2 regions of the Enterobacter sp. UPMP701 genome follow, and region 1 is predicted to be linked to the other one. Evidence: predicted binding sites of a transcription regulator. Region 1 holds the regulator's gene; the other holds the start of a gene.
What was found. Region 1 encodes LexA, which represses DNA repair genes until DNA is damaged. Its sites were predicted from a motif close to TNCTGTATGTACATACAGNA; they were not measured.

Region 1 (4,428 bases):
AGCGACGGCAGCATCAGCATGTGGGCGATGTTGTTGCGATAGTACGTCATCAGCACGGCCTGCTCGCGCGGCAGGATGATGATGTCGCCGATCGTGTCCTTCTCGACTTCAAACTTGTTCATCTGCAACGCGTGTTCGATAAGCTCGCTGGCAGTAGCAGAAGGCGCTGTAGAATCAACCGAGTACGGCACATTGCGCATCATGTCCAGGTAGCAGTCCAGCTGCTCCGTGAGCTGTTCACGGGTCAGGGAGCGCTGACGGGAAGCCAGCAGCGCCGTACAGCACAGGTTCATGGCGTTAGCCGCACCGGCGTTGTTAATACGCACCATCAGTTCGGACGCGATGCCGTTCACCGTTGGCGTCAGCCAGGCCGGACGAACCGCTTCGATAGGGTCGATGGATTCGCGCCACTCCGGAACGTGATGGTTCAGATACGTCATCAGCGGCATTGGCTCGCCAAAGTTGACGTAGCCCTGGCCCAGGTTACGTAGCTTGCTCAGGCCGCGCAGCATCTGCGGCAGGCTCTCTTTCTCTTTGGTCGCGCCGCGCAACTCTTTCGCGTAGGTGCCCACTTCCATCACGTGCTCATAGCCTATATAGATCGGCACAAGCGTGATCGGGCGCGTACCGCCGCGCAGCATCGCCTGGATGGTCATCGACAGCGTGCCGGTCTTCGGATCGAGCAGACGACCGGTACGGGAACGACCGCCCTCCACGAAGTACTCTACGGAATAGCCGCGGCTGAACAGTTCACCCAGATACTCGCGGAACACCGTGGAGTAGAGTTTGTTGCCCTTAAAGGTACGGCGAATAAAGAACGCACCCAGACGGCGGAAAATCGGACCTGCTGGCCAGAAGTTCAGGTTAATACCGGCAGCGATATGCGGCGGTACCAGCCCCTGGTGATAAAGCACGTAGGAGAGAAGCAGGTAGTCCATGTGGCTGCGGTGGCAGGGCACATAGACAATCTCATGGCCATCGTGCGCCAGCTGACGTACACGCTCAGCGTTATGCACGTTGATACCCTGATACAGGCGGTTCCAGGTAAAGCCGAGAATACGATCGGAAAGACGAATCATCTCGTAAGAGAAGTTCGCTGCGATCTCTTCCATCAGCGCAATGGCGTTCTGCTGGGCTTTCTCATGCGAAATTTTCTTGCTGCGCGCTTCGTCTTCAACGGCGCGGGCAATCGCTTTAGAGGCCAGCAGCTTGTTGAAGAGGTCCTGACGCGCCGGGAGGCGCGGCCCTACGGCCGCCAGACGCTGACGGGCGAAGTGCATACGCGCCACGCGCGCCAGTTTTTGCGCGATGATCTTATCGGTGCCGTGCTCGTCCGCCATTCGGCGCAGCGAAACGGAAGGGGAGAAACGCACAAAGCTGTCGCGTCCCAGCCAGGAGACAGCGAAGAACTTCTGGATGCCGTTAAGCATGCGCAGCGGCGGGTTCTCTTCGCCTTTTTCGCGGCCCGGACGGCGGCCAAACATTACCGATACCGGCACCATCTGCACATCCAGGTCAGGATTGCTGCGGTGCAGGTCGAGATAGTCGTGGAACAGCTTGATGGACTCTTCTTTCGGCGTGTAATAGGTAAACACGCGCGGCCCGCCGTGAATGAACACGTAGCGCGGCAGCAAAGTACCGTCAACTTCCAGCGGTTCAAGCGGGTCGGGTAAATCATGCGCCAGACACTGGGCGCGAAGCGTCAGCAGGTCTGCCTTCGAGTTATAAGGCAAAACATACATAATAGGGCGCGACGTATCGAGCCCCAGTTCCAGCGCGGGTTCTGCTGGGATAGACTTGCTTTTTACCAGTATGCTTAATGGTAAATTAAGTAATTTGTAGTAAATTCGTGGCCAGCCGGACATAAACGATGTAAAGCCTCTGGTTAATAATGCAATTGCGGCGCAAGGATAACAGAAAGCGCGCAAAATTTCTGTTGTTACCCGTCATACTTCAGGCGGCAGCGAAACGCGCTACGCCTTCTGTTACTGACGCTCTTTTTCAAAAAAGGTTCTTTTAATGGCCAATAATACCACTGGGTTAACGCGTATCATCAAAGCTGCCGGCTATTCATGGAAAGGTTTCCGTGCCGCCTGGGTTAATGAAGCTGCTTTTCGCCAGGAAGGGGTCGCCGCTATCGTCGCGGTTATCATCGCCTGTTTCCTTGATGTAGATGCCATTACCCGCGTGCTTCTCATCGGTTCCGTACTTCTGGTGATGATAGTGGAAATTCTCAATAGCGCTATTGAGGCCGTGGTCGACCGGATCGGCTCTGATTTTCACGAGCTCTCTGGCCGCGCGAAAGATATGGGCTCCGCCGCTGTCCTGCTGGCGATTATCACCGCAGCCATTACCTGGGTCACGCTGCTTTGGTCACATTTCCGATGAGCCTCGAGGAATAATTAAGTCCCTGGTTTTTTGTGCAGTTTTTGGTTCCAAAATCGCCTTTGACTGTATATACTCACAGCATAACTGTATATACACCCAGGGGGCGGAATGAAAGCATTAACGACCAGGCAGCAAGAGGTGTTTGATCTCATTCGGGATCATATCGGCCAGACGGGTATGCCACCCACGCGTGCGGAAATCGCTCAGCGTCTGGGCTTCCGTTCTCCGAATGCTGCCGAGGAACACCTGAAAGCGCTGGCGCGTAAGGGTGTGATTGAGATTGTGTCAGGCGCGTCGCGTGGTATCCGCCTGCTGGTGGAAGAAGAGACGGGCATTCCGCTGATAGGCCGTGTTGCTGCAGGTGAACCGCTGCTGGCACAACAGCATATAGAAGGTCACTACCAGGTCGATCCTGGCATGTTCAAACCGAGTGCTGATTTCCTGCTGCGTGTCAGCGGGATGTCCATGAAAGACATCGGTATCCTGGACGGCGATCTGCTGGCCGTTCACAAAACGCAGGATGTACGTAACGGCCAGGTGGTGGTCGCGCGTATTGATGATGAAGTCACCGTTAAGCGTTTGAAAAAACAGGGTAACACTGTTCAGTTGCTGCCCGAAAACAGCGAATTCACTCCGATTGTGGTCGATCTCCGCGAACAGAGCTTCTCTATTGAAGGTCTGGCTGTTGGCGTGATTCGTAACGGTGAATGGCTGTAATCTCTTTCTGACAGGCTACAGTTCAGCTGTAGCCTGCTTCATTTACCCTTCCCGGTATTTCTCATGTCACTGCTGACGGCATCTGATAAGGCATTGTGGCGTCTTGCCCTGCCGATGATTTTTTCCAATATCACCGTGCCCTTGCTGGGGCTGGTCGACACGGCCGTTATTGGTCATCTCGATTCCCCTGTTTATCTTGGCGGCGTGGCGATTGGTGCAACCGCAACCAGCTTCCTGTTTATGCTGCTGCTCTTTTTGCGGATGAGTACCACCGGGCTCACGGCACAGGCGTATGGTGCAAAAGACCCGTTACGCCTGGCTCGCGCGCTGGTGCAGCCGTTGATTCTGGCGCTTGGCGCGGGGGCGCTGATTGTTTTACTGCGCACGCCTCTGATAGACCTTGCGCTCCATATTGTTGGCGGCAGCGAGGCTGTGCTGGAGCAGGCGCGACGCTTCCTCGAAATCCGTTGGCTCAGTGCGCCTGCCTCGCTGGCTAATCTCGTTCTGCTTGGGTGGCTACTGGGGGTGCAGTACGCCCGTGCGCCCGTGATTTTGCTGGTCGTGGGAAACCTTCTCAACATTGCGCTCGATCTCTGGCTGGTGATAGGCCTGTGTATGGACGTGCGCGGGGCGGCACTGGCGACGGCGATTGCCGAATACGGAACCTTATTCATTGGGCTGTGGATGGTCTGGCGCGTGCTGGCTCTGCGCGGGATATCCCTTGTCATGATGAAAACCGCATGGCGCGGCAATATCCGTAAACTGCTGGCGCTCAACCGTGACATCATGCTGCGCTCGCTTCTGCTACAGCTCTGTTTTGGCGCGTTGACGGTTTTTGGCGCCCGTCTTGGGCCAGAGATTGTCGCGGTGAATGCGGTCCTGATGACATTGCTGACGTTTACCGCCTACGCGCTGGACGGCTTCGCCTATGCCGTTGAGGCCCATTCAGGGCAGGCGTACGGTGCGCGTGAAAGCGGCCAGCTTCGTGAGGTATGGCGCGCGGCGTGCCGTCAGTCGGGCCTGGTCGCGCTGGCGTTCGCACTGATTTACGCCTGCTTTGGTCGCGACATTATTGCATTACTCACTTCGCTCCCGTCTTTACGCGAACTTGCGGGCCACTACATCGTCTGGCAGGTGATTTTGCCGGTGGTAGGCGTCTGGTGTTATCTGCTGGACGGCATGTTTATCGGTGCAACGCGCGGCGCGGAAATGCGCAACAGTATGGCGATCGCGGCGGCGGGGTTTGGTCTGACGCTGCTGACGCTTCCCTGGCTGGGTAATCACGGTTTGTGGCTGGCGCTTGCGGTATTCCTCTCCCTGCGC
Region 2 (4,428 bases), on a different contig from region 1:
TCACGACCATACCAACAACCCGGAAGATGGCAGCAACTGGGAGCTGTTGTGCCTGTTTTGCCACGATCACGAGCATTCGAAATACACCGAAGCGGATCAGTACGGCACCACCGTGGTCGCAGGGGAAGACGCGCAAAAAGATGTGGGCGTCGCTACGTTTAACCCGTTTGCCGATCTAAAAGCAATGATGAACAAGAAGAAGTAATCCTTCACTGCCCTTACCTGCGGTGCGGATGAGAGGTTATTTCAGGGAATAACCCGCGCCGCTCTCAGCTGCGCGAACAGGCTGAAAAACATCTCATCGGTCGCCTGCATCCGCGTAAATCCTGCCCGGCGCAGCTTGCTGCCGTCACCAAACATGTCGTAATTCCAGCTGAAGACGAAATCGGCAAAATGCCCGTCATTCAGCTGCAGAATATCCGCCTCCACCAGCCGATCCCCGGCCAGCTCGCGCCATACGCCGCGATAGTCCGTAAACAGCTGGTGAAACGACAACCTTACCGGCGGCGCAGAGTCCAGTTCAAACCAGCGGGCAATGCGCGGCCACAGCTCGCTCCAGCGCCAGATATCGCCATTATTCACGTTGAAAGCCTGATTCTGCGCCGCGGGTGACGTGGCCGCCCACAGCGTGGCCTCCGCCAGCAGTCCGGCGTCGGTATAATCCACAATGCTGTGCCAGGTCTGTTCCGAACCGGGAAAACGCAGCGGTAACCCCAGCGCCTTACACAAAGACGCATACAGGGCGATACTCAGCGCAAGATTCATGCTGTTACCCGCTACGGTGCTACCCACCACGCCCGGCCGGATGGCATTCCAGTGCCAGCGTTTTCCATGCTGATACTGGCTGAGCCACGAGAGCTGCGCGGCGTTAAATTCTGCGCCGGGCACGCCAGGGTCGCTTTCGCGCGCCGGGGTTTTAAACGGGCCCAGATGCGCGCCGTACACTTTGTAGCCCTGCATCAGGCTGACCGTCTGCAAAGGTGCCGTTTTTTCGAGGGTGCTGACCAGGTTACGCAGCATGGCAACGTTCGGTTCGACCATCTCCGTCCAGTTTGCGGCGTTCACCCAGGCGCTGTAAAAGAGATGGGTAACCCTGTCCAGTGATTGCAGCGCCTGTGCACTGTCCTGTGCATCCAGCAAATCGACGTTAACCATCGTAATGCCTTCAGGATGGGATGATGCCTGACGGCTCAGGCCGATCGCTTCCCATCCATTGTGCAGAAGCGTTTTGACCAGCTGTCTGCCGACAATACCGCTGGCCCCCGCGATAAGGGCGACCTTTTGTTGCTGCATCTTATTCATGGTGTTTCTCCGGAAAGGGTGACAGATGCAGTCTCATCTATTATTTTTTTAGTGGATAGCCCTCTTAACCCGATAGCATTTATCAGAAAAACCATTAAATGAATAATAAGCTCAACGCCATTGCCACCTTTCTTTGCGTCGCGGATGCGGGATCCTTTTCGGCCGCCGCCCGCAGGAGCGGGATGAAGCAGTCCGCCGTCAGCCAGCAGGTCGCCGCCCTGGAGCAAGCGCTCGGCGTGGTGTTGCTGCATCGCACAACGCGCACAATGAAGCTGACCGAGCAGGGAGAACGTTATCGCCGAGACATGCAACTGCTGCTGGACGCCATGCGGGAAGCGGAGGGACGGCTGGCGCCGGTCAATCAGCAATTTCAGGGGAGCGTTCATGTCCAGCTACCAAGCGGCCTGGGCCAGATCGTTTTGCCACATTTACTGAAGCTGCAACGCCTGCATCCAGAATTACATCTGCGGCTTTCTCTTGATGACCGCCTTGCCGACCTGGTGACGGAAGGCGTGGACGTCGCGATACGGCTGGGCAGTGAGCCTCCATCGGCGCATCCGGCTCGCGTGCTGGCGCGTATTGAAACCGCGCTGTTTGCCTCCCCCGGTTTTCAGGCAATACACAACGTGAGCGAGCTGACAACGCTACCCCATGTACGATTTAGCGGCCTCCCGCTGGATGCCCCCCTGCGGCTAATCTCTGATGAAGAAACGATCGCGGTAAACGTGAATACCGTTTTCCGCGCCAATACCAGCGACGCGCTGTTACAGGCGCTGGAGGCCGGGATCGGTATCGGCGGTATGCAGCGACCGCTTGCGGCCAGGGCGCTGCAAACCGGCACGCTGGTACCGGTACTGCCCGGCTGGCGATTGCCCGATCGCTTCCTCTATGCCGTCTACCCTGACGCCCGCTTTATTCCGCAGCGCGTGCGAAGCGTCGTCAGCGTGATTGAGCAGTTACTGCCTGAAATAATGAAGAAAAATTGAATATTTCGGGCGTAAACTCTCCCCACCAGCCACCTCTCCTTGTTTAACTAAAATTTTTAGACTTTCAACAAGTTCCAGAAAATTTCCTTCACGTCTCTTGATCGTTCTGGTTAATCATGAATACTGTATATAAACACAGTAGCATGGATTAACCATTATGCAGTTCACCTCCCCTTTACGGCCCGACACCACACTATTACCTCCGCTGTTTATGGAGCGTGTACCCTGTGGTTTCCCCAGTCCTGCTCAGGACTATGTCGAGGATAGCCTTGACCTGAACAAACTGGTGATTAAACACCCCAGCGCGACCTATTTTGTCAGGGTGAGCGGTGATTCGATGATCGGCGCAGGCATCAGTCATGGTGACTTACTGGTGGTCGACCGTTCATTAACCGCCGTTCATGGTGATATTGTGATTGCGGCGGTCGCGGGCGAATTTACCGTGAAGGAGCTGCAAACGCATCCGCGCCTTCAGCTCATCCCCCATAATCCTGACTACGCGCCGGTCGTTTTTTCCGGAGAAGAAGAGCTGGAGATTTTCGGCGTCGTGACGTTTACCCTGAAAGCTAACCGACATGTTCGCACTCGTTGATGTCAACAGCTTTTACACCTCCTGCGAGACGGCATTTCGGCCCGATCTTAAGGGTAAACCCGTGGTGGTCGTTTCAAATAACGACGGATGTATCATTTCACGTTCAGCAGAAGCAAAAGCATTAGGGATCAGTATGACTGGTCCCTACTTCAAGCTGAAAGATGAACTGAGACGCCAGAAGGTACACGTCTTTAGCTCCAATTATGCGCTGTATGCGGATATGAGCCGCCGGGTGATGACCATCCTCGAAGAGATGGCACCGAGCGTGGAGATCTACTCGATTGATGAAGCGTTCCTGGATCTGACGGGCATCAGTCCCTGTATAAGTCTGGAGGCGTTCGGCCAGCAAATCCGCCAGCGACTGTACAAAGAGACCGGCCTGCTGGTCGGGGTGGGTATCGCGCCTACCAAAACCTTAGCTAAACTGGCTAACCATGCAGCAAAAACCTGGAAGAAAACCAACGGCGTGGTCGATTTATCGAATATCGATCGTCAGCGTAAGCTGCTGTCGCTGATGCCGGTCAGCGAAGTGTGGGGCGTCGGGCGCCGGATCAGTAAAAAGCTGAATCTGATGGGGATCGAGACCGCCCTGCATCTGGCCGAATGCTCAAGCTGGGTGATCCGTAAACACTTCAATGTTGTGCTGGAAAGAACCGCCCGCGAGTTACATGGTGAACGGTGTCTGGCGCTGGAAGAGTTTTCGCCAACAAAACAACAAATCATCTGCAGCCGCTCCTTCGGTAGCCGTATCACCCGGTATGACGATATGCACCAGGCGATCTGCGCCTACGCCGAACGCGCCGCCGAGAAACTGCGCGAGGAGAAACAGTTTTGCTGCTATATCAGCGTGTTTATTCGCACCAGTCCGCATGCAGAGAATGAGATTTTTTATGGCAACCAGGCCTCTGGCAAGCTGACAATCCCCTCTCACGACACGCGGGATATTATCAAAGTAGCCATTGAGTCACTGAACCGAATTTGGGTAGATGGGCATCGCTATATGAAAGCAGGCGTCATGCTGAGTGATTTCTTCAGTCAGGGGGTGGCGCAGCTGGACCTGTTTGATGAACACCCGCCGCGACCGGACAGCGCCGCCCTGATGCAGGTTGTCGATCGCCTTAACCGTTCTGGCCGGGGTTCGGTGTGGTTTGCGGGTCAAGGGGCGGTGAAATCCTGGGCGATGAAGCGGGATATGCTGTCGCCCTGCTATACCACCCGCTATTCCGATTTGCCGGTCGTCAAATAACCTTTCATTTCATTTGGTGCTGCTGAAATTTATCTATCAGGTTTTCTCTTCTGGTTATATCCAGCCTCTCCCAATAAACACATAAATTTAACTTAAGTATGTTGATCTATCCCCAGCGGAATTATTTTTTTCAGAAAAAACCGAAAAATTAAACCGAAACGTTTAAGTCTCACGTAATCGAAAAATCCATATTGCCAAAAGCAAGTTACATAACTATACATTTAACTAACAAAAAATTAACGAAAAAACACACCTAGTTACTCCATGCTTGTTTAAGTTACCGCACGTTACTTTTTGTCATA

Region 2: umuD (translesion error-prone DNA polymerase V autoproteolytic subunit) is a predicted target of LexA. The motif match lies at 2,410-2,429, and genes of this name have one in related genera.

The regions. Positions count from the first base shown of each region.
Region 1 is NZ_JBSKJN010000011.1:69,911-74,338, reverse strand. It holds gene plsB (glycerol-3-phosphate 1-O-acyltransferase PlsB) at 1-1,865, opposite strand, end outside; gene ACWKXT_RS19610 (diacylglycerol kinase) at 2,020-2,388, shown strand; gene lexA (transcriptional repressor LexA) at 2,497-3,105, shown strand; gene dinF (MATE family efflux transporter DinF) at 3,169-4,428, shown strand, end outside.
Region 2 is NZ_JBSKJN010000001.1:604,049-608,476, reverse strand. It holds gene yajD (HNH nuclease YajD) at 1-205, shown strand, start outside; gene ACWKXT_RS02960 (SDR family oxidoreductase) at 247-1,302, opposite strand; gene ACWKXT_RS02955 (LysR family transcriptional regulator) at 1,401-2,288, shown strand; gene umuD (translesion error-prone DNA polymerase V autoproteolytic subunit) at 2,446-2,880, shown strand; gene umuC (translesion error-prone DNA polymerase V subunit UmuC) at 2,864-4,126, shown strand.